DNA from 3 places in the Arthrobacter sp. B10-11 genome. Region 1 is predicted to be linked to each of the others. Evidence: riboswitches for the same ligand, from Rfam matches in the RefSeq annotation. Region 1 holds a riboswitch; each other region holds the start of a gene.
The links. Region 1 has a riboswitch for S-adenosylmethionine ahead of RW112_RS13440 (DUF1737 domain-containing protein). Riboswitches for the same ligand answer to the same signal wherever they lie in the genome.
Positions count from the first base shown of each region.

Region 1 (4,192 bases):
GGCCGTCGATGAACTCCTTGGTGCCCAGAATGGCGCCGCCGAGGACCCGTCCCTGGCCGTCAATGTGCTTGGTGCCGGAGTACACAATCACGTCCGCGCCGAGCTCGCCGCAGCGCTGCAGCAGCGGAGTGGCAAAGACGTTGTCGACGACGACCGTCGCCCCGGCCGCGTGGGCCAGTTCGCTGACGGCGGCGATGTCCACGATCTCCTGCATCGGGTTGGACGGCGACTCGAAGAAGACGGCGGTCGTCGGCTCCGCCAAAGCGGCCCGCCACTGGTCCAGGTCAGGGCCGTCCACGAACACCGTTTCGACGCCCCAGCGGGGCAGGATCTCGTTCAGGATCACAAAGCAGGAGCCGAACAGCGAGCGGGCGGCCACCACGCGGTCGCCGGCAGCCAGCAGCGCACCGAGGGCCGTGAACACGGCGGACATGCCGGACGCCGTCGCAAAGCACGCCTCCGTGCCCTCGAGCAGGCGCAGCCGCTCCTGGAACGTGGCCACCGACGGGTTGCCGTAGCGGGAGTACACAAACCGTTCGTCTTCGCCGGTGAAGGCGCGTTCGGCCGCTGCCGCGGATTCGTACACAAAGCCGGAGTTGAGGAAGATCGGCTCCGCCGTCTCCTGGAAGTTGGTGCGGTCAAGGCCGCCGCGGACAGCCTGGGTATCGGGGCTCCAGCCGGCGGCGTCGGGATTGAAAGTCACTTAGTTCTTTCCGAGGTTGGTGGGCAGTCCGCGGTTTTTCCAGCCATTGACGGTTCGCTCGCCGTAACGGTCCGGTTCGCCTTCAAAGCCTTCGAGGACGTTGTAGGCGGTGAAGCCGGCCTGTGTGGCAGCGATTGCCGCGGCGACCGAGCGGACGCCTGAACGGCAGAGGAACACCAGTTCGACGCCGGTGTCCTCCGGTGCCTGCTGCTTCAGCTGGTCGACAAAATCCGGGTTGGGGATGCCGCCCGGGAAGGTCCACTGGATGAAGAGGGGATCGTTGTCCGTAGCCTTCGTGTCCGGGATGCCGATGTGCGCCCACTCGCCTTCGGTGCGGACATCCACCAGGACTGCGCCCTGCTCCAGCTTGGCCCAGGCGTCCTGCGGGCTCAGGTCTCCGGCGTAGCTCACGCGTGCCCCTCGAAAGCTTCGTCCTCGAACCCGTCCGCCGGGAATTCGGCGTCGAACTCAAGTTCGTCCACCGCGGTTGCCACTGCGGCATCTGAGCTGGCGATGGCTGCCGGCAGGACCACGGCCTGTGCCACGATCACGCTGCTGCCGTTGAACGTGGCCGCCGGGCTCCCGTGCAAAACATAGCCGTCGGCCAGGGCCGCGGAGATGCGCTCGCAGAACGAACGGTCATCGGGGCCGGTGATGAGCCGGTACGCCAGCTTTTCCTGGGGCAGGTCCTGGGCCGGACGTTCCTGGCCGGCGGGGGCCGGTTCGGTAGCCGGGGCCAGTGATGCGGGTGCGTCAGACACGACGGATCTCCTTCTCTCACGCTTGCAGGTCGAATGGTTCGATATGCCGAGTATTCACCTGAGGCACCCCGCCGCGGAAGGAGGGTTGCCGACCGGCCAGTCAGGGCTTGTCACCGGTTCTCATTACTCCCGAAAAACGTAACACTTACGACGGCGGCCCGCACCGCCGTCGTCGTCATCTTCCGTAACGGGACACGGCATTGCCGCGCCGCCGGTGCCCTGTCCCTGCGCGTGCGCCCGGCGCCGCGGTGCAGTTACAAAAACCCTTGCCGGGAGGATAATGACGGGAAATGAACCGCTGTAACGCCGGATGAAATCAGGCAGCCGTGAATGAATCCAACGGGAATACAGTCAGTCCCATGCTGCACTTCGGTTGGTTTGTGGGCCACGGCTTTGGCGTCCAGGGCTGGGGCACGCCCGGCTACGGCATCGGGTACGACTGGAAGAAACCGGCCGTGTACCAGCATGCCGTGCGTGAATTCGAACGGGCCGGGCTGGACCTGTTCATCATCGAGGATTCCCTCACGGTGCCGGACACGTACGGCGGAAGCGCCGAGGTATCGCTGGCACAGGCGTCGTTCGCGCCGAAGCACGATCCGCTGGCACTGGTCCCGTACCTGCTCTCCGCCACGGAACACCTCGGCATTGTCCCGACGGTGAGCGCGTCCTTCTACCCGCCGTTCACCGCGGCACGCCTGCTGGCCACCCTGCAGCACTTCTCCGGCGGCCAGTTGGGCTGGAACGTGGTGACCTCCGGAAGCGACCTCGCCGCGCAGAACTACGGACTGGACCAGCAGATCGAGCATGACCTCCGCTACGAAAAAGCGGAGGAATTCGTGGACGTGGTGCGCAAGCTCTGGCGCAGCTGGGAGCCGGACGCCATCGTGGAGGATGCCGACGCCGGTATCTTCGCGGACCATACGAAGGTCCACCCGATCAACCACGACGGCCGGTTCTTCAAGGTCCGCGGTCCGCTCAACACCGCGCCGGTGCCCGAGGAGCCGGTGCTGGTGCAGGCCGGCGCGTCCCCGCGGGGGAAGGCGTTCGCGGGCGGCAACGCGGATGTCGCCATTGCCCTGGCGAGGGGTGCGGACGGCATGAAGGCCTACCGCGATTCGATCCGGGCCGAGGCGGCCGCTGCAGGGCGGAACCCCGACGACGTCAAGGTGCTGTACGTCCTCAAGCCCACCGTGGTGGGCTCCCGCGCCGAGGCGGACGAGCTCGGGGAGCAGCGCCGCCAGCTGACGCAGCGTGACATCGACAGCCAGCTGAACTCCATCTCCTACCTCTCCGTCATCGACTTCAAACAGTTCGACCTCGACGCCCCGCTCCCCGAACTCACCACCAACAGCAACCAGGGCACCTTGGACCATTTCACCAAGGCCGGTCCGCCCGGCTCCACGCTTCGCCAGCTCCTGGCGGCCCGCAGCGGAGGCGCAGGGGACAGCATCATCGGCACCGCCGAAGACATTGCCGACTACCTCGAGGAAACCGGCGCCCGGGTGGGCGGGGACGGGTTCCTGTTCTCCGGCTTCGTTGACCCGGCCACCGTCCATGGTGTGCTGGACCGCCTGGCCCCGGTGCTGCGGCGCCGCGGGTTGCTCCGGACTGGCTATGGCGACGGCGGCTTCCGCCGGAACCTGCTGGACTTCTAGTGCCATGGGCAACGGCAGCGGGAACTTCCTGATCGGCACGGCCCACCTGCGCGCCCGGGACATCGCCGAGGCCGCGGCTGACCCGGACGTGAAATTCGTCCTCAGCGCGGACGCCCTGGAGCTGATGGGGCGCTCGCGCGAGGTGGTGCAGCGGGCCATCGACTCCGGCCACCGCGTCTACGGCCTCAACACCTTGCTGGGGTCCGGGCGTGACACCGCCGTGGATGAACAGGCGATCCTCGCGTACCAGGTGCAGGTAGTGCGATACCACAACAGCGGGGTGGGCGAGCTGCTGGGCGCTGATGAGGTCCGTGCCGTGATCCTGGCCAGGCTGGTGGGCTTCAGCCGGGGCGGCTCCGGAGTCCGGCCCGAAACGGCGCGCTTTTACGCCGAGATGCTCAACCGCGGCGTGGTCCCCGCCGTTCCGCGCGACGGCTCCGTAGGCTCCGCCGACCTGACCCACCTCGCCGCCGTGGCCGCCGTCGCCATCGGGGAGGGCCAGGCGGTGGCGGCGGACGGGCAGCTGCTGCCCGGCGGGCAGGCCCTGGCCGACGCCGGGCTGGCACCGCTGGAACTGGCGCCCGGGGAAGCCCTTGCCCTGGTCAGCTCCAACTCATACTCCATCGGTGTGGGCGCGCTGGTGCTGCACCGCATCCTCCGGCTCGCCGACCTTGCGGACACCGCGCTTGCGCTGTCGCTTGAGGCGACGGCACGGCACGACGGCGGCGGCAACCTCAGCCCGTTTTCGCCTGCTGTGCAGGCGGCCAAGGCGGTGAACGGGCAGGCGGTCACGGCGGGCCATGTGCTGCGGCTCCTTGAGGGTGGCTGGCTGGAGGACCCGGCGAGGGAAGTGTCCGTCCAGGACGCGCTCTCCTTCCGGGCGGCACCCCAGACGCACGGCGCCATCCGCTGGCAGGTCGCCGCGTTGGAAGATGCCCTGGAGGTGGAACTCAACGGCCGGGGCGACAACCCGCTCACCGACGTCGATTCCGGGCGGATGGTGTCCGGCGGAAACTTCCAGCCCATGCAGCTGGCGCTCGCCTTCGAGGCGCTGCGCCTGGGGCTGGCCCACC
Region 1 covers NZ_JAWMTH010000004.1:73,849-78,040, forward strand. The annotation lists gene RW112_RS13430 (O-succinylhomoserine sulfhydrylase) at 1-703, opposite strand, end outside; gene RW112_RS13435 (rhodanese-like domain-containing protein) at 704-1,114, opposite strand; gene RW112_RS13440 (DUF1737 domain-containing protein) at 1,111-1,443, opposite strand; SAM riboswitch class IV at 1,478-1,592, opposite strand; gene RW112_RS13445 (NtaA/DmoA family FMN-dependent monooxygenase) at 1,824-3,119, shown strand; gene RW112_RS13450 (aromatic amino acid ammonia-lyase) at 3,124-4,192, shown strand, end outside.

Region 2 (4,192 bases), on a different contig from region 1:
CCCCACGTGCCGCCGAGGACTGCGCCGGCCATGTAAACGGGCTTGCGTCCGAAAGCGTCCGAGAGCTTGCCGACCATCGGAACGGCGCAGAAGTGGATGAAGTGCGCCACCAGGAGCAGCAGGAGGATCCTGGACGTGTCGGTCTGGACTACCACCTTCAGGTAGGTGATGGAGAACGTGACCACGAGGTAGTAGAGGATGTTCTCAGCGAACCGCAGGCCCATGGCGGTGAAGACGCCGCGCGGGTAGCGGCGGAAGACCTCGGCAACGCCGTAGCCCTTGTTCTCAACCACAACTTCCTTGCGTGCCTCGAGGAAGATCGGCGCGTCCTGGACCTTGGTGCGGATGTAGTAGCCCACGATCACGATCACAGCAGAGAGCCAGAATGCGACCCGCCAGCCCCAGCTGAGGAAGTCGGCCGAGGACAGCGTCGAGGACAGCGTGAACAGTACGCCGGTGGCGAGCAGGTTGCCCATGGGCACCGCTGATTGCGGCCAGCTGGACCAGAACCCGCGGGACTTGCTGGGGCTGTGCTCGGCCACGAGCAGCACGGCGCCGCCCCATTCACCGCCGACGGCGAAGCCCTGCACGAACCGCAGGAACACCAGCAGTGCCGGGGCCCAGTAGCCGATCTGCTGGAAGGTGGGGAGGCAGCCCATCAGGAACGTGGAAACACCCACCAGGATGATGCTGAGCTGGAGCAGCTGCTTGCGGCCGAACTTGTCGCCGAAGTGGCCGAACACGATGCCACCGATGGGACGGGCCACGAAGCCCACAGCGTAGGTAACGAAGGCGGCAATGATCCCGTCCAGCTCCGTACCGGAATTGGGGAAAAACAACTTGCCGAAAACCAGGGTGGCCGCCGAAGCGTAGAGGAAGAATTCATACCATTCAACGACGGTGCCGGCCATGGAGGCCGTCACTACTTTCCTCAGCCCGGAAGCCTTGACATCAGTCTCATCTACTCGCCTTGCGGCGGAGTCGTGCGTGCTCATTGTGAACTCCTTCGGCGTCTCCGTCGACACCATGTGGACCATTCCGTAGCGGCCGCGTGTGATGTGCACCACCAACGCGCGCCGGTCCCCTAGAGTATGGACTCACATTGCCGCAGGCTCAACGCCATTTTCTGCAGAACAGCTCTGCAAAAACGCACATTTCGCCGGCGGACTATGCGAAGAAGTTCTGCCTCAGCTGCGCGCTGAGCTGGCCGATCTCGGTGAGGAAGCCGTCATGGCCAATGGGCGCATCGATGACGTGGACGGGGACGTCACCGGGGAGCGCTGCCGCGAGTTCGTGGGACTGTGCAGGGAAGTACAGCCGGTCCGTGTTCACTGCGGCGATGAAGAACTCAGCTTTGGCCTCCGCCAGTGCTTCCGTAAGCGGACCGCGTCCCCGGCCCACATCGTGGCTCATGAGGGCCTCGGTGATGGCGATGTAGCTGTTGGCATCGAAGCGGCGCACCAGCTTGGTGCCCTGGTAATCGAGGTAGCTCTCCACCTGGTAGCGGCCGCGCTCCCCGAGCGACACTGCCTGGAGCGGGGCTTCGCCGCCTTGCGGGCTGCGGCCGAACCGGGCTGCGAGTTCGTCGGCGGAGCGGTACGTAATGTGCGCAATCCTGCGCGCCAGGGCCAGGCCGGCCTCCGGTTCCGGACTGCCGTAGTAGTCGCCGTCGTTGAAGTTGGCGTCCTGGCGGATGGCGAGGGTCTGCGCCTGCGCGAACGCGATCTGCTCGGCGGTGCTGCTGGCGCCGCTGGCTATCACGCCGCAGCGCCGGACGCGGTCAGGGTAGGTCACGGCCCATTCCAGGGCGCGGGCTCCGCCGAGGGAGCCGCCCAGTACCGCGTACCAGCTTCCGATGCCCAGTGCGTCTGCCAGCCGGGCTTCGGCCGCCGTGGTGTCGCGCAGGGTCACCAGGGGAAAGCGCGAACCCCACGGCTTCCCGTCCGGGGCCGGGGTCGACGGGCCGGTGGAGCCATAACATCCGCCCAGGATGTTGATGGAGACCACGAAATACTTGTCCGTATCAACCGGGGCGCCCGGGCCGGCCAGCTGCTCCCACCAGCCTTCCTCGTCGCTGGCACCCCTGGTGACATGCGTGCTGCCGGTCAGGGCGTGCTGCACCAGCACGGCGTTGGAACGGTCCGGGTTCAGCGTTCCCCACGTTTCGTAGGCGAGTGTGACGTCCGGGAGGTGGCCGCCGGCTTCCAGGTCGAGTCCGCCGACGCTCAGGAACTTGACGGTACCGTCCGGGACGGGGGCGGTGAACGGCTCGTTGGGGCTGCTGGTTCCGGGTACACCGCTGCGGGTGACGGCAATCGTCATCTGAGGACCTCTTCTTCGCGCTTGCCTGCCGCCAACTGGCCGGCAGGCCAGGTCTTCACCCGGGGCACCCCGCCGCGGAAGGAGGGTTGCCGGCCAGCAAGCCGGGGCTGTCGCTGGCACTCATGACCTGTAGAGAGTCTACGAAATGCGTCGCCGCAATGGCGAAGATTGTGACAGCAATGTGACTCCCGGCGTCGACGACGCCGGGAGTCAGTGCGGTCAGTCGCCCTTGGCGGCGCGGAAACCGGCGTCGAGGTCGGCGATGATGTCATCGATGTGTTCGAGCCCCACCGAGAGGCGGACCAGGCCGGGGGTCACGCCCGCCACGGCCTGCTGTTCCGCCGTCAGCTGGCTGTGCGTGGTCGACGCCGGGTGGATGACCAGGGAGCGCACGTCGCCGATGTTTGCCACGTGGGAGTGGAGCTCCAGGGCGTCCACGAACCGCTTGCCGGCCTCCGCGCCGCCGGCGATGTTGAACGAGACGATCGCGCCGGTGCCCTTGGGCCCGTACTTGCGGCCGCGCTCATACCAGGGGCTGGACGGCAGGCCCGCGTAGGCGACGGATTCGACGTCGTCCCTGGACTCCAGCCACTCGGCGACGCCCACCGCATTGGCGACGTGCCGCTCAACGCGCAGGCTCAGGGTTTCCAGGCCCTGGGCGATGAGGAAGGCGTTGAACGGTGAAACCGCGGACCCCAGGTCGCGCAGCAGCTGGACGCGGGCTTTGAGGATGTAGGACAGGTTCGCGCCCAAGGCACCCTCCGCCCCGAGATCCCGCGCGTAGACAAGGCCGTTGTAGGTGGGGTCCGGGGTGTTGAAGCCGGGGAACTTCGCCGGGTCCTTGCCGAAGTCGAAGTTCCCCGAGTCCACAATCACGCCGGCGATGGCGCTGCCGTGCCCGCCAAGGTACTTCGTGGCCGAGTGCACCACAATGTCGGCGCCCCATTCCAACGGGCGGATGAGGTAGGGAGTGGACAACGTGTTGTCCACGATCAGCGGGACACCTGCCGCGTGGGCAACGCCGGACACGCCTTCGATATCCAGGACATCCTGGCGCGGGTTGGACACCACCTCGGCGAAGAAGAGCTTGGTGTTGGGCCGGACGGCGTCCTCCCACTGCTGCAGGTTGTCCGGATCCTCGACGAACGTCACGGTGACGCCGAACTTCTTCAGGGTGTGGGCCAGCAGGTTGTAGGTGCCGCCGTAAAGGCTGGGACTGGCCACCACGTGGTCGCCGGCTTCAGCCACGTTGAGGATGGCAAACGTTTCCGCGGCCTGGCCCGAGCTGAGCAGCAGCGCGGCCAGTCCACCTTCCAGGCTGGCGACGCGCTGTTCCACGGCGTCCTGGGTGGGGTTGCCGATGCGGGTGTAGATGGGTGCCAGTTCGGCCAGTGCGAAGCGGTTGGCGGCGCTTTCAGCGCTCGGGAACACGAACGACGTCGTCTGGTAGATGGGCAGTGCCCTGGCACCGGTGGCGCTGTCCGGCTCCTGGCCGGCGTGGATCTGACGGGTTTCGAATGACCATGCATTGGACAACGGGAAGCTCCTTCTGTGGAGGGCACCTGTGCCGGGGCAGGACCTGCCATGGCAGGGCCGGTGCCGCCAGGCGGTCCTGACCCGGACTCAGTGTAGGAACGGCTGAATGCGTGTGAACAGGTTTGTGACGAAGGACGTCGGCCGCGTTATTTCGGGCCCTCAGGCCGGACCGCAATGACATCCCACCACGGTTAGGGCACCCTTAGCTGAGAGCTCCATCACAAAGTGCCAAGATGATGGCATGCGCATGGATCACGTCTCTTACGCCTGTGAACAAGATGGCCTGGCTGCCACCACCGAACGTATTGCAACCGCCCTCGGCGTCGAAGCCGTG
Region 2 covers NZ_JAWMTH010000005.1:318,144-322,335, reverse strand. The annotation lists gene RW112_RS16880 (MFS transporter) at 1-995, opposite strand, end outside; gene metX (homoserine O-acetyltransferase MetX) at 1,168-2,322, opposite strand; SAM riboswitch class IV at 2,335-2,450, opposite strand; gene RW112_RS16870 (bifunctional o-acetylhomoserine/o-acetylserine sulfhydrylase) at 2,542-3,858, opposite strand; gene RW112_RS16865 (VOC family protein) at 4,100-4,192, shown strand, end outside.
Region 2: linked by a shared signal. The riboswitch ahead of metX (homoserine O-acetyltransferase MetX) and the one ahead of RW112_RS13440 (DUF1737 domain-containing protein) in region 1 are both predicted to bind S-adenosylmethionine.

Region 3 (4,192 bases), on a different contig from region 1:
TTCGGGCAGGCTGGAATTCTTACCCCTCGAATTTACCGCACCGCGGGTGGCGCCGGACTTCTGTTCCTAGTCGTCGGTGCAGGGGGCGGCGCCGGCGGTGCCGGGAGTGTTGGGCGCCCAGTCCGGGTAGCTGCGGGTGTCGTTGGCCGGCACCCAGCGGCCCGCGTCCACCACGTAGTCCCAGCCCAGTCCGGTCCGGCGGAGTTCCTCGATGCCGGCAAGCAGGCGCTGCGCATCCTCCAACCGGGAGCCCACGCCGAAGCTCGCCCGCAGCGAGCCCGACGGCAGGCCCAGCCGCTTGAGCAGCGGATGGGCGCAAAAGCGGCCGTCCCGCAGGCCCACGCCGTGTTCAGCGGACAGGTAGGCCGCCACGAGGCCCGCGTCGTAGCCGGCCACGGAGAAGTTGACCACGCCGATCGTGTCAGTGGCCTGGTCCGTGTCGCTGAAGATCTGGTGCACGGTGACGCCGTCGATCTTGCCCAGCCCCTCCACGAGGAAGGACCGGATGGCGTTCTCATGCGCGTGCCACAGCTCCGGATCCAGGGCGCCGATGACCTGCGTGGCCCGCGCCAGCGTGGCCGCTCCGAGCACGTTGGGCGAGCCGCCCTCATGCCGCGCCGGTCCCGTTGCCCAGCTGACGGAGTCCAGCCGTGCCTCACGGACGGCGCCCCCTCCTGCCAGGTGCGGGGTCCCGGCGTCGAGCCAGTCCGGCCGGCCGACCAGGACGCCGCTGCCGAATGGCGCGTACAGCTTATGGCCCGAGAAGGCGAGGTAATCGACGTCGTCCGCTGCGATGTCGATACGGCGGTGCGGTGCCAGCTGTGCTGCATCCACAACGATCCTTGCTCCGTGTTCGTGGGCCAGGGCGGCCAGCTCGCGGATAGGGAGGATTTCGCCGGTGACGTTGGAAGCACCCGTCACCGCCAGCAGGCTGATGTCGCCCTGGCTGAGTTCGGAGCGGAGGCTCTCCAGCGTGGCCTTCAGGGTGGAAGAAGCCACTACGCTGCGGTGCGGGACGCCCTGCCAGGGGAGCAGGTTGGCGTGGTGTTCGATGTCGAGGTACAGCACCTCGCCGGTGTGGCGGCCGTCCGCCACCGGGAGGCAGCCCGCCAGCAGGTTCAGGGAGTCCGTGGTGTTCCGGGTGAAGATCACCGAATCGTCCGCCCTGCCGCCCACGAACCCGCGGACGATGTTCCGTGCATTCTCGTACACGGACGTGCTGATCTGCGAGGCGTAGCCCGCTCCGCGGTGCACGCTGGCGTAATACGGCAGGATCTCATTGAGGTAGGCGGAGACCACGGACAATGCCGGTGCGGACGCGCCGTAGTCCAGGTTCGCGTAGCGGACGTGGCCGCCCTGGATCAGCGGCGCCTGGATTTCCGCTCCGGTGACTGCGGAGAGGGGGCGCCGGGCAACGGTGAACCGTTCGTCCAAGAGCCCTGCGGCGGTGGTGGTTCCGGGGGTTGCGGGGAACGTGGCAGTAGTCATGGGGACCTCACTGTAAAGGGACCCCTCACTCCGGGGATCCGCGCTTGCCGGGTCCGTTCCGGACCGGCCTGGTCGTCACCCGGGGCACCCCACCGCGAATGGAGGGTTGCCGGCCAGCAAACCGGGGTTTCGCGCTGGCACTCGTGACCTGTTTCGAGATTAGGACATTCACGGCGCCGCGGGAAAGCGGCGGCGATTATTAAGCACTTTGTTACGCCCGCCGGAAGAACGGGCTTCCGGTCGAATATACGACGGCGGGCGTCCCCTGGGAGGGGCGCCCGCCGTCGTTTATTCGGAATATAGGTGATCCGGCCGCGGATCAGAGGAGGTCGTCGAGGTCCGGGTTCAGCCGCTTGAGGACTTCGGAGTGGAGGATGGAGTTGGTGGCCAGGGCGTTGCCGCCGAAGGGGCCGTCCACGCCCTCGAGGGAAGTGAAGCGGCCGCCGGCCTCGGTGACGATCGGCACCAGCGCGGCCATGTCGTAGAGGTTCAGCTCCGGCTCACAGGCGATGTCCACCGATCCCTCGGCGACCATGCAGTAGGACCAGAAGTCCCCGTAGGCGCGGGTCCGCCAGACTTCCTCCGTGAGGCCCAGGAATTCGTCCAGGTTGCCGCGCTCCTTCCACCCGCCCAGGCTTGAATAGGAGAGGGAGGCGTCGGACAGCTTGGACACGTTGGACACCTTCAGCCGCGTGGCAGCAGCCAGGGACCTTCCCATGTAGGCGCCGGCGCCTTTCGCGGCCCACCAGCGCTTGCCCAGCGCCGGTGCGCTGACCAGGCCGACCACCGGCTCGCCCTCGTCCACGAGGGCGATCAGGGTGGCCCACACGGGCACGCCGCGGACGAAGTTCTTGGTGCCGTCGATCGGGTCGATGATCCAGCGGCGGGAACCGTGGCCTGAGCTGCCGAACTCTTCGCCGAGGACGGCATCCCGGGGGCGGGAGCGGGAGAGCTGGCCGCGGATGGACTCCTCGGCTGCCTTGTCGGCATCCGTTACGGGGGTCAGGTCCGGTTTGGTTTCAATCTGAAGGTCCAGCGCCTTGAAACGGCTCATGGTCTGGGAGTCGACGGAGTCGGCCAGGACATGGGCGAGCCGCAGGTCATCGTTGTAGCTCGAAGCGGGTTGGGTCATGGTTCCAAACTACCGTCTCCGGGGCCGGCCGGCCGGGAGGTCGGGTCCTTGGCCCCTTCGCCCGCTAGGAAACGATGCCGAGTTCCTTGGCTTCCTGCGCTTCCATCCGGGGATCGGTGCCGAGCAGGCGGCGCAGTGATGCCAGCCGCGCAGCCCCTGACGGGCCAGCTTTTCCTTCTGCCACCCAGGCGTCCACCCCGCAGTTGATGGCGGAGGAATCATGCTTGCAGCCGCGTTCGCAAGCGTCCGTGCCGGGTTCGAGGTCGGGGAAGGAACGCAGGATCCGGTCCGGATCCACGTGGGCCAGGCCGAAGGACCGGATGCCCGGTGTGTCGATAATCCAGCTTCCGGCGGGCGCGTCGCTGATCCGGAGGGCAAGCGCCGACGACGACGTGTGCCGCCCCCGCCCGGTGACGGCGTTGACCCCTCCGGTTGCCCGTTCAGCACCGGTCAGGGCATTGACCATGGTGGATTTCCCGACGCCCGAATGACCCAGCATGACCGTGACCTTGCCGTTGAGGTGGGCCCGCAGTTGCGACACGGCGTCGCTGTCGAGGCGGGCCGATAGCCCGTCGTCGGAGCGGGCATCGATTCCTGAAGCTGCGGCATCGGCCGTGCGGCTGATGATGACCGGAAAATCCAGGTGCCGGTAGTTGGACAGGAGTTCAGTGGGATCCTTGACGTCGGCCTTGGTGACCAGCAGCAGCGGCTCGATCCCGGCGTCGTAAGCGGCCACCAGCGCGCGGTCGATGAAACCCGTGCGTGGTTCCGGATTGGCGGCGGCAACCACCACCACAAGCTGGTCCGCATTGGCGACGACGGCCCGCTCAATAGGATCGGTGTCATCGGCGCTGCGCCGCAGCAGCGTGCGGCGGTCCTGGATCCTGACGAGCCGGGCAAGGGTGTCCGGTGCTCCGGAAACATCCCCCACCAGGGACACGAAGTCCCCGGCGACGACAGGCGAGCGGCGGAGTTCACGCGCACGCGCGGCGATCACCGTGCGTTCATTGCCGCTGTCCTCGCCCACCACCGCCGTGTAGCGCCCGCGGTCCACCGTGATGATCCGGCCGGTCACGGCGTCGTCATGGCTGGGCCGGTCCTTGGTCCGGGGACGCGTACCTTTCTTGTTGGGTCGGACCCGGATATCGGATTCGTCCCAGGTACCGGTGCTACGCCCCACTGGCCTGTTCCCCCTGGCGGCTCCGCTGCGCAAGCATGGTTTCCCACAGCTGCGGGAAATCCGGCATTGTCTTGGATGTGGTGCCGATGTCTTCTACTTCGACACCTGGCACGGCGAGGCCCAGGATGGCCCCGGCAGTGGCCATCCTGTGGTCTGCGTAGCTGTGGACGACGCCGCCGTGGAGCTTCGCGGGCCGGATCACCAGGCCGTCGGCGGTTTCCTCGGCGTCCCCGCCCAGGCGGTTGATTTCGGTGACGAGTGCAGCCAGCCGGTCCGTCTCATGGCCGCGGAGGTGGGCTATGCCGGTCAGCCGCGACGGGCCGGTGGCCAGTGCGCACAGCGCGGCAACGGTCGGTGCCAGTTCACTGGTGTCCGCAAAGTCCGCACCTTTG
Region 3 covers NZ_JAWMTH010000001.1:421,192-425,383, reverse strand. The annotation lists gene RW112_RS02035 (aminotransferase class V-fold PLP-dependent enzyme) at 67-1,488, opposite strand; SAM riboswitch class IV at 1,524-1,637, opposite strand; gene hisN (histidinol-phosphatase) at 1,808-2,620, opposite strand; gene RW112_RS02025 (ribosome small subunit-dependent GTPase A) at 2,685-3,800, opposite strand; gene aroA (3-phosphoshikimate 1-carboxyvinyltransferase) at 3,790-4,192, opposite strand, start outside.
Region 3: linked by a shared signal. The riboswitch ahead of RW112_RS02035 (aminotransferase class V-fold PLP-dependent enzyme) and the one ahead of RW112_RS13440 (DUF1737 domain-containing protein) in region 1 are both predicted to bind S-adenosylmethionine.